4 regions of the Brevibacillus schisleri genome follow, and region 4 is predicted to be linked to each of the others. Evidence: riboswitches for the same ligand, from Rfam matches in the RefSeq annotation. Region 4 holds a riboswitch; each other region holds the start of a gene.
What was found. A riboswitch is a leader RNA that binds a small molecule or an ion and turns the genes downstream of it on or off. The one in region 4 is predicted to bind cyclic di-GMP.

Region 1: it holds a riboswitch for cyclic di-GMP, as region 4 does, so the genes downstream of both, ACUUHJ_RS28470 (hypothetical protein) here and ACUUHJ_RS06140 (GNAT family N-acetyltransferase) in region 4, are expected to answer to the same signal.
Region 2: it holds a riboswitch for cyclic di-GMP, as region 4 does, so the genes downstream of both, yfmT (benzaldehyde dehydrogenase) here and ACUUHJ_RS06140 (GNAT family N-acetyltransferase) in region 4, are expected to answer to the same signal.
Region 3: it holds a riboswitch for cyclic di-GMP, as region 4 does, so the genes downstream of both, ACUUHJ_RS30050 (methyl-accepting chemotaxis protein) here and ACUUHJ_RS06140 (GNAT family N-acetyltransferase) in region 4, are expected to answer to the same signal.

The regions. Positions count from the first base shown of each region.
Region 1 is NZ_JBVNDM010000001.1:6,006,962-6,011,494, forward strand. It holds gene ACUUHJ_RS28460 (HD-GYP domain-containing protein) at 1-855, opposite strand, end outside; gene ACUUHJ_RS28465 (DUF5317 domain-containing protein) at 839-1,390, opposite strand; gene ACUUHJ_RS28470 (hypothetical protein) at 1,463-1,681, opposite strand; cyclic di-GMP riboswitch class II at 1,649-1,729, opposite strand; gene argF (ornithine carbamoyltransferase) at 1,825-2,796, opposite strand; gene carB (carbamoyl-phosphate synthase (glutamine-hydrolyzing) large subunit) at 2,741-4,533, opposite strand, start outside.
Region 2 is NZ_JBVNDM010000001.1:4,958,873-4,963,405, reverse strand. It holds gene ACUUHJ_RS23590 (RsmB/NOP family class I SAM-dependent RNA methyltransferase) at 1-878, opposite strand, end outside; gene ACUUHJ_RS23585 (hypothetical protein) at 964-1,719, shown strand; gene ACUUHJ_RS23580 (methyl-accepting chemotaxis protein) at 1,744-2,679, shown strand; cyclic di-GMP riboswitch class I at 2,856-2,941, shown strand; gene yfmT (benzaldehyde dehydrogenase) at 3,028-4,485, shown strand; gene ACUUHJ_RS23570 (methyl-accepting chemotaxis protein) at 4,516-4,533, shown strand, end outside.
Region 3 is NZ_JBVNDM010000001.1:6,344,307-6,348,839, reverse strand. It holds gene ACUUHJ_RS30060 (FAD-binding oxidoreductase) at 1-145, shown strand, start outside; gene ACUUHJ_RS30055 (formate--tetrahydrofolate ligase) at 263-1,921, shown strand; cyclic di-GMP riboswitch class I at 2,057-2,157, shown strand; gene ACUUHJ_RS30050 (methyl-accepting chemotaxis protein) at 2,230-4,203, shown strand; gene ACUUHJ_RS30045 (transporter substrate-binding domain-containing protein) at 4,318-4,533, shown strand, end outside.
Region 4 is NZ_JBVNDM010000001.1:1,197,194-1,201,726, reverse strand. It holds gene ACUUHJ_RS06155 (DNA alkylation repair protein) at 88-927, shown strand; gene ACUUHJ_RS06150 (Crp/Fnr family transcriptional regulator) at 927-1,604, shown strand; gene ACUUHJ_RS06145 (peroxiredoxin-like family protein) at 1,689-2,351, shown strand; cyclic di-GMP riboswitch class I at 2,524-2,607, shown strand; gene ACUUHJ_RS06140 (GNAT family N-acetyltransferase) at 2,799-3,353, shown strand; gene ACUUHJ_RS06135 (methyl-accepting chemotaxis protein) at 3,355-4,533, shown strand, end outside.

The sequences.
Region 1 (4,533 bases), 4.8 Mb from region 4:
ATAAATTTCCTCTACTTGTGTAGCAGACAAACCAATATCCTTGGCAATTTCTCTTCCCCAGTAAGCCACTCGTTGGGAATGACCACTCGTGTAACGATCACGCGCATCAATAGAAGCTGCCATGGCAGTCAAAAACTTGTGGTTGAATGTTTTGACTTCTTCCACTTTTTGTTGGAGTTTATTCATACTGTCGTAATATTGATGGAATACAAAACTAATCGTGATAAAAGCAGCCATCATCGGAACTAATGTGAATAATCCATAAGTCTCAAACAGTCGAGATCCCATTCCCGCCATTACCATTAGTAAAAGGTATGTCAGCGTGGTTCCCTTTGCCATTTTCTGAACCGTTGTAAACCAATTCGTTTTAAAAAAGTAGGAAATCCCTAACCCACAAAGGACTATATTGATAAACCAATACGATACCGCTAAGAGTAAATCCGTTAACATCGTGGAAGCTGGGATATTGTCTATAGAGTTTTTGAAGAGATCGACAAACCAAATAGTTAGCACCAGCTGTCCAATGTTTGCCAAGGCCTTTAACGGGTTGGACCTGATTAGAAATGCCAGTATCAACGTTTCAACAACGGCCGACCAAACCCCTACCCAGGCTCCAAAAAGGAGAATGCCGGATAAAATAACTGCATTGTTTAGTGTCAATATGGTGTTCAACGTCCGTATGGGAGCGAACGTAGAAAAGATGGTGAGTAATGTATACGCAAACAAAACTCCCCAATGCTCTCTTGGCTCCCAATCAGACAACGAATCATAAAAAATCACTAACGCCGCTAGTGGAAAAATCCATGTCACCACTATTTTTTTCATTGTTGATCCAAACTCAACTTTTCGTTGCATAGTTTTTTCCTTCTCGGAGTTGTAATAGTGAGATTGGCTTATTCATTAAGCGTTGTACTAATAAAAATGCACCTAGCATAATAAAAATATCGCCTATGCTGATAACCCTTGGAATAATCGAAGGCATGTAAATAACATCTGTTAAAAACGGCAAATTTGTACTCTCACTCAAAATGCTGTGTTTAAAATTCGTCCCATTGATAACCGGAGTAAGATCGTAAGGCAACTTTTTCGCCTGTTCCAAATCAATCGGCATTCTTCCGTTGTTCGTCCAAATCGCCAATGAATTTAAAAACCAGCCCATCATAAAGATGCGTATGTCCTCAAATTGGCGATTAAATAAGAGAAAGACTAGTATAAATACATAGGAGATTGATACGAATATACCCCCTGCCGGAGGATAGAGCGCTGAAAGAGCTTGTAGAACTATACTAATAAAGAGAAGAGAAAGTTTATGAAACTTCGGAAACTCTTTAATCCTTCCACCTCTTAATAGAGCAACTACAAACGATAAACCGATTACATCAAGTAGCATAAAGGTATTCCTCCAAAATATTAGAGAAAAACACCACTCTTGTTACAAGCGGTGTTTTATTTGCATCCAATATTACCCAATGTTGTAGTTTGCAGAAGTAGCTGCTACGATTGCTACCACCATCATAATTGCCGCGAACCATTTTTTCATTTTCTTTTCCCCTCCTTCAAGCATAGTGGAGAAAGCTGGCTTCGCTACTGTCCGTGATGCAGAGGCCAAGCGACCAAGTACAGCCCCTGCTCCCCTTTCCTTTTCCATTAAGAAAAAGGGTGGATTCGCTACTGGCTCCATACGGACCAAGCGACCAGATACAGTCCGTACTTCTTCGCTTCTTTCCTACCTTTATTTTACACATAAGTGACAAAATTCGGCAATCATAGATTCATAGTCTATTCGATTTAATTGAAGATAGTTCTATTTAACTAGAACTATGTTCACACCAGCGCCGCCAAGATCGCTTTTTGTGCGTGCAATCTATTTTCAGCCTGATCAAAAATGACAGAGCGCGATCCGTCGATGACCCCGGTTGTCACTTCCTCCCCACGATGTGCTGGCAAGCAGTGCAAGAAGAGATAATCACGGTCTGCCGCTGCTACCAATTTTTCGTTCACTTGATAGTCGGCAAATGCTTTCAATCGCACCTCATTTTCTTCTTCAAAACCCATACTAGTCCAAACGTCCGTGTATACAGCATCTGCCCCCATGACAGCCTCTATCGGATCAGTGGTCACCATCATTTTCCCACCGCTTTGTTTCGCGTACCCTGTAGCTTTTGCGACAATGGTTGTATCCATTTCGTATCCAACCGGAGTCGCCACCCGCACGTCGAGGCCTAGCAAAGCTGCGCCCAGCACCAGTGAGTTCGCCACATTATTGCCGTCTCCTACATAGGCGAGCTTGATTCCTTTCAGCTTGCCCTTATGCTCCCAGATCGTCAGTAGATCAGCCAAAGCCTGACAAGGATGGTACAGATCGGTCAAACCATTGATAATGGGGATCGACGCATGCAGAGCAAGCTCTTCTACATAGGAGTGGGAAAAGGTGCGAATCATGATGGCATCCACGTACCGAGAGAGAACTTTTGCTGTGTCACTGATCGGCTCCCCGCGTCCGAGCTGTAGCTCTTTTCCGCTCATGAACATCCCCAGGCCGCCCAACTGGTGCATCCCTACTTCAAAGGAGACGCGCGTGCGGGTCGAAGCCTTGTCAAAGATCATTCCCAACGTCTTGCCTTGCAAAGGCTGAAATGGCTGACCCAGCTTTTGCAATTGCTTAACGTGAGCAGACAGATGAAGCAGCTCCATCAATTCTTCCCCGTTGAATTCATCGACGCGCAGAAAGTCTTTTCCTTTATGCTTTTGTAACGGCAAGTTTTGAAAGTGTTCCAATATCTTCACTGGCTGCATGCGAGCCACCTCTTTTCTTCAAAATAGACTTCACGTATAACTCGAACGTATCGACAGCGGAGAACAATGGCACACCTTGTTGTACCATCCTGCTTCGCAGGGCAAATCCTGTCCGGCCCTGACGATTGCCTTTCGTCGCAGTAACGAGAGCGAAGGCCGCTTCTTCCTTTTGCAACAGCTCGATCCACGCCGCTTCATCTGCCACGATATGCTTCACGACAATTTCTTTGGCTGCCAGCCACTCAGCCGTTCCCGGAGTCGCCGCCAGTTTCGCTCCGTCAGCGTGGAGTCGTCCGAGCAGCTCTCTTACTACTTCCTGCTTATCTCCATCTGCCAGAGAAATCATGACCAACTGACCTTTTTGCCAGTCACCGTACAAATTATCCTTGAAAGCAAAGGCTTTGCCTGCTGCCTCTTCGAAAGAATACCCCAAGCCGAGAACTTCGCCCGTCGATTTCATCTCTGGACCTAGTACCGGGTCTACACCGTTCAGCTTGATCGTGGAGAAAACCGGTGCCTTGACGACTGCAAACGGAATCTCTGGCAAAAGCCCTGTACCGTAGCCCATCTCCGAAAGCTTTTCACCCAATTGTGCGCGAACCGCCAGTTGAACCATCGGGATGCCAGTCACTTTGCTTGTAATCGGTACGGTCCGTGATGCCCTAGGATTTACCTCCAGTACATAAACCGTTTCGCCATCAATGACGAACTGGATATTGATTAACCCGACTGCTTCCATTTCCTTCGCGATTGCTTCGGTATAGCTCGCAATTTTGTGCTTGATGTTATCCGTCAGATGAGGAGCTGGGAACAAGGCTACACTGTCGCCTGAGTGGATGCCCGCTCTCTCCACATGCTGGAAAATGCCTGGGATGATAACAGTTTGTCCGTCGCATACCGCGTCTACTTCTGCTTCCTTGCCTGGAACGTATTTATCCACGAGGAGCGGGAAAAACATGCTCATTTCCGGATGGTTCAACCAGTCGTGAAGGGTAGCTTGCAGCTCGTCGATATTGTGGACAACGACCATACCTTGCCCGCCGATGACGTACGAAGGTCGCATCAAAACAGGGAAGCCGATTTCCTCCGCTATCGCGGTTGCATCCTCCAAGGACGATACTCCTTTACCGGGGATATGCGGAATGTCCAGCTTGCGTAGCATGGTGTAGAACAGCTCGCGGTCCTCCGCGCGTTCGATTGCGGTAAGCGACGTACCCATTACTTTCAGCCCCGCGTTCTCCAGCTTGGCTGCCAAATTGATCGCGGTTTGACCACCGAACTGAACCATGACGCCCTCAACCTGTTCGCGTTCTGCGATATGCAGCACGTCTTCTACGTGAAGCGGTTCAAAATAAAGATGGTCGGCAGTTTCATAGTCAGTGCTGACCGTCTCTGGGTTGTTGTTCACAACGACTGCCGCAATACCGCTGGCCTGAAGTGCTTTGGCTGCATGCACAGAGCAGTAGTCAAATTCGATTCCCTGACCAATGCGTATAGGACCTGAGCCAAGTACCAGAACTTTGCGGCTAGACAGTGACTCGACCTCATCTATTCCTTGCCAATCCGAATAGTAGTAAGGGGTTTGGGCATCAAATTCTGCCGCACAAGTGTCCACGATTTTATAAGTAGGCGTAATGCCTGATTCTTGACGAAGTGATTTGATTTCAGCAGGTGTAGCACCAACCAGTGTAGCGATGGTTTCATCGGCAAACCCGCGACGTTTTGCTTCCAACAACA
Region 2 (4,533 bases), 3.8 Mb from region 4:
CCCTGTAGACGATGGGGCCACAATCTGGCTGTCTGGGTGAGCTGCTCATTTTGCGGCGACGCCCACTCGGGTTGACCAGCAGAAAAGCAATCTGCATGTGGTAGCGGGACAACCTCAAATTCCGGGTGACGGCCGAGGAAGTTAACCAGAGACTGCTCGTTTTCCAGCGGAGCGAATGTGCAGGTGGAGTAGACCAACGTCCCGCCTGGCTTCAGCATAGCAGCGGCCGCCTCGAGAATATCGCCTTGCATGACATGGCACTCCGTTACTTTTGCTGGGCTCCAGTCTTCGATTGCTTCGGGCAGCTTGCGAAACATTCCTTCGCCAGAGCATGGAGCGTCTACTAAAATTCGGTCAAAAAACTGAGGGAATCGCTCCTGTAAGCGTTCAGGCGTTTCGTTGGTCACGACGGCATTGGTCACGCCGCAGCGCTCCAGATTTTCTGACAAGGCTTTTGCCCGAACAGGATGAATTTCGTTTGCCACGAGCATTCCTTGTCCACGCAAAAACGCTGCAAGCTGCGTCGATTTGCCCCCTGGCGCTGCACACAGGTCGAGGATTCGCTCACCAGGTTGTGCACCGAGTGCTTCGGCAGCGGACATCGCGCTTGGCTCCTGCAAATAGTACATGCCAGCGGAGTGAAAAGGATGCTTGCCGGGACGAGCAGGCTCTTTGTAGCGAAACCCATTTTCGCACCAAGGGACTGCTTCTACAGCAAACGGCGAGATTTTCAAAAAATCGTCACGCTCCACCTTCAACGGATTGACTCGTAAGCCGTGTGTCACAGGCTGATCATACGAGGAAACGAAGGCCTCATAGTCGTGTCCGAGCAAGGTTTTCATGCGCTCGATAAATGATGTTGGTAAAATTTTTGTCATAACAGCCTCCGATGTCAGATTTTGGCCCCATGTGAAAGGAAAAGATAGAATCATGGCGAATCATAGAGAATGAGGTGAGAGCATTATGGAAGGATCCCGTGCAAAACGCTACCGCTCCCGGCGGAGGAATGACTCGGAAGTAAGCCGGTTTTGGATCATGGGGTTGTTGTTCTCACTGCTGGTGCTCGCTTTTGAATTCTTTATCGAAATACCCGCCGATGCAGATTGGCTGACCGATATGGAGATGGCTTTGTTTTCTGCCAGCTTTACGTTGCTTGCCTTTTATCTGCTCGGACTTACCTTTGCCTTTTCACGCCATCAAAAGGCAGGGAAGATCAATCACCAAATCATCATCTATGTATGGTTGGGTGCGATCTTGTTTCACTTGTTCCTGCTCATCAGCAATTTGTCCAATCAGCATGTGTACAAGGCAGGGATCATTCTATTTTTAGGACCATTGTTTTTAACTGTCTACCATTTTATCACGTACTTGGCAGCTTTGCGCGAGGAGCGTGAGGAGCAGGAGGCAGCTACGACAGCTACGCTCGAGCGTACGGCCTACCAGATGATCCTGGAGGGCGGGCGTGTATACAGCGAGCTGAGTCGCCTGAAAACAGAATATCCAGAAGTGGAGCAAATGCTTCGTGCCAACGATTTTCACGATAAACTGGAGCGCTATGCTTTGGAAATGCAGCAGTATTTGCAGGTGAAGCATTTTGAGCGTAAAGACGTGGAGCTCTTGGAGGGTCACTATTATTTCTTGGAAAACTTGCTGAGCTTGGCGAAACAACATCCGGGAATAATCGAGTCCCGCGTATATAGCCGCCGAGGTGACAATTGATGGGTACAAAGGAGAGGGAAGCGGATGTTTTGGAAAAAAGACAAAGGCCTGGCAGAAAAAGAGACAGCAGCGACGACATCCACAACCACAATGGCAGGACAGCAAGACGCATGGAAACATGAGCTTCGCGGTCTTTACGAACAGATGGGGGCAATCCTCGCTTCGAACCAAGCGATGAACGCCGATTCCGATCAAATGGTGCGATTGGTGACGAGGATGAAGCGTGCCGTAGAGAATATCCAGACCATTAATGAGCGGGATGAAGAATCTGCGAGCCAGTTGTCGGTTCGAGGAGAGCGCCTGACAGACATCTGCAAACAATCGGTAGCGCGTGCAGATGAAGGCAAGAAGGCTATGACGGACGTTGTGGAAGTCATGAGCCTGCTCGACAAAGAATCGGTTCATACGTCCAAGTCCATGAGCCGCTTGGAAGAGCGTTCTTCGGAAATTACGAGTATTGTCAAGGTAATCAGCGACATTACGAATCAGACCAATCTTCTCGCTCTGAATGCAGCGATAGAAGCTGCACGTGCGGGGGAACAAGGCCGAGGCTTTGCTGTCGTAGCGGATGAGGTACGGAAGCTGGCAGAGATGACAGCGAACTCGACCAAGACGATTGCGGAATTGATCGGCAAGATTCAAGAAGAAATCAAAGAAGCATTGTCCAACAGTGAAAAAAGCAGCAGTGCGATCAAAAATGGACTTTCCATCAGCAAGGATGCTGCACAGAAGACGGATCAGATCGTGAACGCTTTCCAGGTACTGAACGTCGAAGTGGCAAGTGTGATGGAAATCATCGCGCATCAAAAGCGTTTTGCTGACGATGTGTCCCAGCAGGTAAGTGAGGCAAAGGGCTTGCTGGACGAGCTGAATGAAGGCATGACCAAGCACGTAAGAAACGCTAACGCGGTAGAGCAAATGCTCGCGACGAGCGTAAAGGATGTCAAAAAGTTATTGTGATCATGTAGAAGAAAAATCAGGAGTCCGTATCCAAGCGATGCGGACTTTTTGATATTTGTTCTTTCCTTTCACGAAATATTTACATGTTTACGTTTGACTATTCGAAATGGAGTACTATAATCAAAGTAGGTTTCTCCATTTCTTTCCTTTTTTCGACAAAATCTTATCCAGCATTCGCTATGAATGGGCAAACCCATTGAAAAGTGGGGACGCAAAGCTACGGGCCTAATGTACACGTTACGATGGCAGCCGGGTTGCCAACTAGCAGTGTATTTTGCTGTTTTAGTATGACGGCTCCTTTCATGCGAAAGGGGCCTATTTATTTTTCAAAAGGGGAGTGGTTGTAGCATGTCAATCCTTCAAACACTGGACAAGCAGTACATCAATGGGGAGTGGCGCGACGGACTTGGCGCGAAGACATTGCAAGATATCAACCCTTACAACGGGGAAGTCATCGCAGAATTCAAAATGGCAAATCTGGAGGATATCGACGCGGCTTACAAGGCGGCAGCCGACGCGAAAAAAGAGTGGGATGAAGTGAATGCCTATACCAAATCCCGAATGTTGGAGCGTGCTGTTCGCTATATCGAAGAGCATGAGGAAGAAATCATTCAGATCATCATTCGTGAACTAGGTGGAACCCGACTGAAGGCATTTTTTGAGATCGGGCTTGTGAAGGATATTATTCGCGAGGCGGCTACGTTCCCTGTACGTATGGAGGGAAAAATTCTCCCTTCTCCCGTAGACGGAAAGGAAAATCGCTTGTATCGGATTCCCGCAGGAGTTGTCGGCGTTATCAGTCCGTTCAACTTCCCCTTCTATCTGTCGATGAAGTCTGTAGCTCCAGCTCTTGGCGCGGGCAACGGTGTCGTCCTCAAACCGCATGAGCACACGCCAATCACGGGTGGGACTCTCATCGCGAAAATTTTTGAAGAAGTAGGTCTGCCCAAAGGCTTGATCAACGTCGTTGTAACGGATATTACTGAAATTGGCGATGGGTTTGTCTCCCACCCGATTCCGCGCATCCTTTCGTTTACAGGCTCTAGCCAAGTAGGAAGCCATATCGCGCAAGTGGCAGCGAAGCATTTCAAGAAGGCGATTTTGGAGCTAGGTGGCAATAGTGCCCTGATTGTTTTGGAGGATGCGGATCTCCAGTATGCCGTCAATGCAGCGGTATTCAGCCGCTTTACCCACCAAGGTCAGATTTGCATGTCGGCTAACCGGGTTCTGGTTCACCAAGATGTCTACGATAAATTCCTCGATCTGTATGTGGAAAAAGTATCTGGACTCAAGGTAGGCGACCCAAATGATCCAGACACGGTAATCGGTCCACTCATCAATCAACGGCAAGTCGCCAACCTGATGGCAACGATCGATGAGGCGATACGCGAAGGAGCCGTTCCTGCACTGAAAGGGGAAGTAAAAGGAAACGTGGTCGAGCCGATTGTTTTGACAGGAGTGACCACAGACATGTCGATTGCATCCAAAGAGCTGTTTGGTCCGGCTGTTTGCATCATGTCGTTTGCTTCCGAGGAAGAAGCAATTCGCATGGCGAACGAGACACCATTTGGATTGTCCGGGGCGATTCATACCCGCGATCTGGAGAGAGGTGCCCAGATGGCCAAGCGCATTGAGACCGGCATGATTCATATCAACGATGGAACGATCAATGACGAGCCGATTGTGGCGTTCGGCGGTGAAAAGCATTCCGGATTGGGACGCTTGAATGGTCAATGGAGCCTAGAAGAGTTTACTACGCTAAAATGGATTTCGGTTCAGCACAAAAAGCGTCAATTTCCGTACTAATGCTAGCAAAAGATAGAGGTGAAGAGGGTCATGAACGGATACGAAGGT
Region 3 (4,533 bases), 5.1 Mb from region 4:
CTGCACCGGAGAACATGGTGTGGGTGTGGGGAAAATCAAATACCAGCGCAAGGAACATGGAGAAGCACTGGACGTCATGCAAGCCATGAAGCATGTGCTGGACCCGAACGGCATTTTGAATCCGGGAAAAATTTTCGGGAAATAACAGAGAGCCTGCATTCTGAACGTTTGTCGGAATGTGGGCTTTTTCTTTTGCGTAATGTGTCGAAGAGGAGAGGAGAAAGGATGATTATGCAGAATGTAGAAGATTGGTAACTGGTGTATTACATTCAGGTGTGGCAGGGAGGCAAAAATGAAGTCTATTGTTGAAATTGCCAAGAGTGCAGGTATCGAAGAACAGCATTTGGAGCTATACGGAAAGTATAAAGCCAAACTATCAGATGAACTATGGGAGCAAGTGAAGGATCGCCCTAATGGCAAACTGATTCTGGTTACAGCGATGAACCCCAATCCGGCGGGAGCAGGCAAGACGCTCACGACGATTGGTCTGTCACAATCTTTAAATCATCTCGGGAAGAAAACAATGGCAGCACTTCGCGAGCCGTCCTTGGGTCCTTGCATGGGGATCAAAGGAGGCGCAACTGGAAGCGGCCAGGCACAAATTCTCCCGGCAGATGAAATTAACCTGCATTTTACAGGGGACATTCACGCGATTACAGCTGCACATAACTTGTTGGCAGCGATGATCGACAATCATATTTTCCATGGCAATCCGCGCGGGCTCAATCCAAAGAAAATCGTCTGGAAACGAGCTATGGACATGAACGACCGCGCACTGCGAAACATCGTGGTTGGTCTGGGTGAAGGCAATGGAATGACGCGTGAAGATGGCTTCATGATTACGACAGCGTCGGAAATCATGGCGATCTTATGCTTGAGTGAGAATCTAGCAGACTTGCGCGAGCGGTTGAACCAGATCATTATTGGCTACGATTTCAATGATCAGCCTGTACGGGCAGAAGAAATCAACGCGGTGGATGCGATGTGTGTTCTCTTGAAGGAAGCCATCAAGCCCAATCTCGTACAGACAATCGAGGGAACCCCCGTCATCATTCACGGCGGACCTTTTGCCAATATCGCGCATGGGTGCAGCAGTGTGATCGGAACCAAAATGGCCTTGAAGCTGGCAGATTACGTCGTAACAGAGGCTGGATTTGGTGCCGACTTGGGGGCCGAGAAGTTTTTTGACATCAAGTGCAGAAAAGCAGGTCTGACTCCGTCGGCTGCTGTCGTGGTGATTACGGTTCGTTCGTTGAAATACAACGGCGGGGTAAAAGTACCTGACTTGGCAGTGGAGAACTTGTCTGCTCTGGAAAAAGGCTTCGAAAACGTCAAGCGACATCTGGAAAACCTACAGAAGTTCGGTGTGCCAGCAGTGGTTGCCATCAATCATTTTGCGACAGATACCCAAGCAGAGATTGATGCTGTCATTGCACTGTGCCAAGCGGCTGGAGCCGAAGCAGCGCTCTCTAAAGTGTGGGCAGAAGGAGGAGCAGGCGGAGTCGAGCTGGCTGAAAAAGTAATTCGAGCAGCAGAACTGCCTTCGTCCTTCCGATTCTTGTATGAGGAAAACCTCAGCATTAAAGACAAGATTGAGACTGTCGTGAAAGAAGTATACCGTGGATCAGGAGTTGTCTTTTCGCCGTTGGCATTAAAAACGATGCAAAAGGTAGAAGAAATGGGCATGTCCCATCTGCCTGTGTGCATGGCGAAAACACCTTACTCTTTTACGGATCGTGCTGATCTGTTGGGGGCACCTGTAGACTTCTCGATTCAAGTGAGCGAAGTGCGCATATCAGCAGGAGCTGGTTTCATCGTGGCACTGACCGGAAGCCTGGTTACCATGCCAGGCCTCCCGAAAAAGCCGGCTGCGGAATCGTTATATGTAGACGAGGATGGCCAAGTGATTGGATTAAGCTAATCAAAAAGTGTGACAAAAAGCTGACAGCTGTAAAAGGTTGTCAGCTTTTTTTCCATTTTGAGGTTTATTGGCGGAAAGTTATGGGAAATGAAAGGTGAGATTGAAAAAAAGTGAACTTAATTGAAAAACAACAAGGAATGACAAAGGCAAACTTGCTGAAAGGCAGGGACGCAAAGCCACGGGTCTAAGGACGAAGGTCAAATGACTTTCGCAGCTAGGACAGCCGGGTTGCCATACCGTAGTCATGATGGGCTGTCGGTAGGCAGTCTTTTTTTTGTTGAAAAAAGAGAAGGGAGAAGGGATTCGGTATGAAAAATAGTTTGAAGAATAAGCTAATTATCGTTTTGTGCCTGCTGCTGGTGATAAGTTTGGGTACGGTTTGCGGTGCAAGCTATTGGAGTGCTTCCAACCTTTTGGCAAACAGTCTGGACAAAGAAGCTGAGCTGTCAGCTAGCAATCTCTCGATTCGTATCGATGGTTTCTTTCAAGAGAAAATTGAGATTGTAAGAGCGATAGGAGGGTTGATGTCGGCAGATCAAAATGTCGAACAAGACCTGAAACTCATTCAAGAAGCCCAAAAGAAAAACCCCGAGTTTGAGACGTTCTTCTTTTCGCATGACTTAAGCGGTAAGAAAGTGATCAATTTCAAGGGAGAAGTGACCGACATCTCGGATCGTCCGCATATTAAGGAGGCCAGCAAAGGGGAAGGGAAGGTTGTTGTCTCCGAGCCAGTCATTTCGAAGCGGACAGGGAATAACATCGTGACACTTGTCGTTCCATTGATGAAGGACAATCGTCAATACGGCTATATCGGTTCAACGATTCCAATCAATGAGATCCAAAAGAAGGTGTCCGAAGAGAAATTTGGCCAATCAGGCTACGCCTTTTTAGTAAGCAAAACAGGAACATTTATTTATCATCCGAATAGCGAGTACATTCTGAAGGAATCGATTCTCAATTTGGGTATTCTTGAACTTCAGACTGCTTTTGAAGATATCAAGCAAGGGAATCATGGAATCGCCCAATACGAATACGAGAATACAGAGCGATTTGCTTCCTATGCGCCAACCAATTTGAACTGGGGGATATTCATCACTGCACCCGTAGCGGAGCTACATGCACCTGTCGATCAACTGTTAGTCCGATTGACGGTTATTTCCCTCATCGTATTGGCGCTTGGGGTTGTCCTCGTTTATTTCTTGGCTGTACGCATGGTGAAACCGATTGAGCGTCTGAATCACGCAGTAAATGTAGTGGCGCAGGGGAATTTGAAAGAGACCGTGACGGTTGACGGAAAAGACGAGATTGCGGTTCTGTCCCGTGACTTTAACCAGACGGTATCACACTTGAAAAATTTGATCGAAGACGTATCACTGTCGTCTGATCAAGTTCAGCGTTTTAGTCAGGAAGTCTCCGAAGGCATTAAACAAGCGACGGATAACATCAACCAAATCGGCTTGTCTATCGAACAGATTTCTGAGGGAGCAGAGGCGCAGGCATCCAGCTCGCAGGAAGTCGCATTGTCGATGACTGACATGGCAGCAGGCATCGTGAAAATCGCGGAGACGTCTGCACATGTTTCTGAGGCTGCCCAGATCGCAACAGAGCAGGCTGAGCAAGGGACTGCTGTGGTAGAGCAGGCAGTTCGCCAGATGGGAAGCATTGGCGAGGGAACTTCGAAGGCGACTGTAGCCATCGAGCAGCTTAACAATCGCTCCAAAGAAATCGAAGGCATTCTCGATACGATCAGTCAGTTGACCTCGCAAATCAATTTGCTTGCCTTGAACGCTTCGATTGAGGCAGCACGTGCTGGCGAGCATGGACGTGGGTTTGCTGTAGTTGCTGGTGAAGTGAAAAAACTGGCGAACCAATCCGAAGAATCCGCATCGAAAATTGCAATGCTGATCGGGGAAATCCAGCAGGATACTCATCACGCAGTAGAGGTTATGACCGAGGGTAACCAAAACGCACAGCAAGGTATCCAACTGGTCGAAGAGGTTCGCGAAATCTTCGAGCATATTTTGGAATCTTCCCGGAACGTTGCCGCGCACATTTTGGAAGTATCCGCAGCATCTGAGCAAATGTCAGCAGGCTCCCAACAGGTGAGTGCTTCTGTAGACGAAATGCATAACATTGCAAAGCATGCTTCACTCGACGCACAAACAGTGGCAAGGGCAACCGAAGAGCAGCTTCAAGCCATCCAAGAAATTGGCAAGTCTGTCGAGCATTTGAACGCAGTGGCGGAAGAATTACAGCAAGGAATCGGCAGGTTTACGGTATAAGAAGCAGCTCATCAGGTTGTAAGTCCTCTTTTTGAAAGGGGGGATGCCATTAGGGGATGATGGAGTTTGTTTCTATAACTAAATTCATTACCGTTTAACAGGAGGAGAACCCAGATGAAAAAAATCACACAAACAATCTTGGCGAGCACACTCGCTGCAACTATGCTCATGACATCAGGAACAGGTGCTTTTGCCGCAACAGCGGTTAAGCCTGTCCAAACTGTAGCTGCTGAAACTGCTAAAAAACCGCAAACGAAGAAGTTTGAGTCTCGATTGGACGAAATCATTGCGAGAGGCTACATCCTCGTAGGTACTCCAGGTGACTACAAA
Region 4 (4,533 bases):
TGTTACGGGTGATTTTTATGTATACTTTTGTTGCAACCTATTCCGTTTTGAATGTCTACCATCTCTGTGAAAAGGGGTTTGTTGAAAATGCCGGATTCGGTACACACGAGAAAAGGAGCAAGTAAAACCTCGCTCATCCCTGAAAATGTATTAGCACTCCTTCATGCTGGAGAATTAGAAAGCGTCAATTTGACTGAATGGCAGGCTGTTGATCATATTCATCTGTTACAAAGCGTTCTGCCTCATGTTCAACTGGGTGCGCATGTCTCCCCACTTGTTGATCAATTAGAAGAAACGGGATCTCGAAGCGGAATGAAAGCGATCCGTCTGATTGGACAAGAACTACTTGCGATCTTACACAAATCGGGTGAACCCACAGCTATGTCTCCCGTTTTCCTATCGTTAGCCAACCACAAGTCAGACAGTGTCCGTTGCTGGAGTACCTATATCATCGGCCTGGATAACAGCTTATCTCTCGAAGAAAAACTAAGGCAAATAAGAAAATTCGCGGCCGATCAACATTTTGGAGTGAGAGAGCTCGCATGGATGGCGATTCGAGATTCTCTCGTGCATGATCTGGACCATTCCATTCAACTCCTAAGCGAATGGGTACTTGATACCGACGAAAATATTCGCCGATTTGCGGTAGAAGCCACACGCCCACGAGGGGTCTGGTGTAAGCATATAGACGCATTGAGGAATGAGCCTGCTCGCTGCCTGCCTTTACTCACGCCAGTGAAGTCAGATGCCTCTAAATATGTTCAAGATTCTGTAGGGAATTGGTTGAACGATGCCAGTAAATCACAACCAGACTGGGTGACGCAGCTTTGTGACGAGTGGCTAAGAATCTCGGATACAAAAGAAACGAAAAGAATTGTTACCAAAGCGAAAAGAACAATCATGAAGACCCAAACCGAACAAAAATGATGAACCGAATCACATATTTATCCCAATTTTATTTGTTGAATTCATTATCCGAGGAAAGTTTGCACTTAATCGATCAATTAACCTCCTTAACCTCTTTCCCCAAAAATACGTGTATTCAAACACCAGAAACTTTTTCAGAGGGCTTCTACTTCATCAAACAGGGGAAAGTACGTTTATACAAAGTAAACCGGGATGGTCGGCAGTTCACATTCGATATCCTCGGAGATGGCAATGTGTTTGGAGAAGTGGATCTCCTGTCATTAGGTACACGGGAGATGTATATAGAAACCATCGAAGCCTGCCTCATTTGTAAAATGAGCAAAGCAAAATTTGAGAGCTACATAATTGAACATCCACAACTAATGATGAAGATCATGAAGATCATTAGCGATAGAATGGTTTCGATCAGCCAAGCAGCCGAAAATCTTGCCCTTCTCCCTTTACAAGATCGCATTATTTACACGTTAGTAAGGCTTGCCGACCAATTTGGTACTCCTTACAGTTCTGCGTTTCAAAAAATTGAGTTACCTCTTTCCCATCAAGAGCTCGCCAATTTTGTCGGGGCATCCCGGGAAGCTGTGACGGTAGCATTACGTGCTTTAGCAAGAGAAGAACTGATTCAAACAGGTTTTAAAACCATTTCCATTCATCGGGATAACATTTTAAAGAAGATGTAATCCAGTTTACATCTTTCCCTCCAAAAGAAAGATATCGTGAAGCTATGACTTCTACTATTCTTTCGAAAAAGAGGAGAACGACATATGGATAAACCACATTTTCAGAGCCTGCGCGAAGAGCTAGATTTTACAACCATTCAAATAGCTGGCTTCCTCACTCGTGAAGTAACAGATGCATTTACAAGATCAATCGAGGAGCTGCGGACCTCTGGACACGCAAAGGGCTTGCCGATTGGTTCGATTGCGCCTGATTTCATGTTGTTCGACCACACTGGCAAGACCATTACCTTGTCGGAAGAAATCGTAAAAGGTCCCATCGTCCTCACATTTTTCCGTGGCTCCTGGTGCCCCTACTGCAATTTGGAGCTGCAAGCATACCAAAAACAGATCGATACGATTACCTCTCTGGGTGCCCAATTGTTTGCCATTAGTCCACAATCTCCTGCACACTCTCTGACTATGCAAGAGAAAAACGGATTGAGCTTTCCCGTGTTATGCGATACCAATAATCAGGTAGCAGAAAAATATAAACTCAGTTTCAGACTGCCCGATTATTTACAGGATACCTATCGATCATTGGATATTGATCTCGAGCATTTTAATCGTGACGATTCTTGGACGCTCCCCATTCCTGCTACTTATATCCTCGACAACCAGGGCGTAATCCGATTAGCATGCTTAGATCCAGATTACAAAGCGCGAATGGAGCCTACCGAAGTTTTAGACATTCTGCGTACCCTAACCTAATGCCTATGAATGAAGGACCAGTTGATATCACAACTGGTTTTTTGTTCGTCTATGATTTATGAACAATTAGTTTCTTTACCCTACCAAAACTTGACAAGGTTATATCTTTTGTCTTATATTTTGCATGATTATGTCTAGCAAAATTCGACATAGTTTTACAAGTTTTTCTAATAAATGCAAAAGGCAAAGTCATCGAAAGGTGGCGACGCAAAACCACGGGTCTACAGTCTTTGACCATGATAGCCGGGTTGCCATCATCTTGGAACAAATTTTTTGATGTTGGTAGCTTCGGTTGTTCCATTTCGATGGAACGGCCTTTTTTTGTGTTTCGTTTTTTGAAAGGGGGATGAAAGCACTTTTATTTTTGCAACAGAATGGAAAAACATAACTTTTGGGACGTCAAACATACACAACACGGTAATCAGAAAACGATGGAGTGGAGAAGTTATGTACAAACAAGTAGAAACCGTACAAGAGTTAGCTAAATTTCATGAAATCAAAGAAACAGTATGGACAAGCATGGGCTTCCAGATGGAGTACGCGAAAGAAGGCTCCGCACAATTCCTCCTACTTGCCGATGATGGTGAAGCAGGTGGAACATTTGAAATGACGCCCTTTTCCAAATCAAGTGCTTATATGAAAACACTATTTCAGGATGTTGTTACAGAAGATATGAAAGTAATGGAGGTAGACAGTCTCGCTGTTTTGCCGAAATACCGTGGACAACTAGGGCAAAAAGGAATTTGCTTGATGATAGATTACGCTGAAAAGTATGGCTATACCCACGCAATCGGGGTAGCAGATCCAACTTTTTTTAAATTTATTAACACGAAGTATCAAGTAAAGGCGATTCAGACCAAAGATATCGTCTTTTACAAAGGGGCCGATGCCATTCCGACCCTCTTTCATCTAAAAGATGTCTATGACAATAAGCACGATCCGAAATATTCCTGGTACAATTCGTCGTCGTCCAATCAAGTAAAAGTCGAGGTAGGTGGGTAACATGGATAACATTGATTTATTGAGAAGAAGAAACAATTGGGTCGTAATCGTATTCGCAAGTATTATTACGGTTGTTCAGGTCTTAAACCTCTTTCTAGGCGTACCGTATACATTTGTTCTCACAGTACTGGGTATTTTGTATGGCGTGCTGGCACCTTTTACGTACATATCCAATCGCCCGAACTTCCGTGAAAAAGCAGCGCCTTTCATGAAGTTTTTCAACTTCGCTGTAATCGGAATCTTCATGTTCATCATTGTTGGACTGGACCCGCATATGATCAATATCATGACCATTATGTTCTTTGTAGCAGTCATGGGGATTTATCAAGACCGACTCATCAATATTTTGACCATTGTATCGACATTAGGCATTGTCTCTTACTATTTCCTGACACAGAGAGAATTGATTTTCCATTCGACAAGCAATCTTGACCTGATGTACTTCCTGCTCACCTTCTGCTTCGTTTCTATCACGAGCATGATGCATGCTGTATTCAATAACAAACTGCAAGAGGAAAGTGAGCAACAAAAGCAAGAAGCGATTGCCTCGAAGGAATCGTTGCAACGTGTTCTCGATCAGATCAATGAATCTCTCACCTCTGTGCAAGACTATCAAGAGAATTTGAACAAGGTAACAGATGGTGTAAATGTTCGCGCTGTCGAAACCGTCGCTTCCCTGCAAGACATTATGGAGTCCTTTACGATCCAGACCAGCAATACGGACGAGCTGCGTCGGGAAATGAGCTCGACGAATCTGCAAGTTGAGGACATGACCCGCTCTGTTACAGAGATGCATGAGTACGTAGAATCGACCAAAGAAGCCACTAGCGAGAGTGGAAAACGCATTGGCAACATCGGCAATGACTTTGAACGATTCATCACGGACATCCAAGGTACGAACCAGCTGATTCAAGAGCTCAATAAAGAAACCGAATCGATTGGGAAAATCATTCAAACTATTTCCGAGATTTCTGCACAAACCAATCTGTTGGCGCTCAATGCCACGATTGAAGCGTCTCGGGCAGGCGAACACGGCCGAGGATTTGCTGTCGTAGCAGATGAAGTACGCAAGCTGGCTGAATCCTCCAAGCTATCCTCCGAGTCGATCTCGAGCCTGCTCATGACCATTCGTGAAAAAATGAAGCTCGTATCGGATATGATTTCCGAGTCACAGACGTCT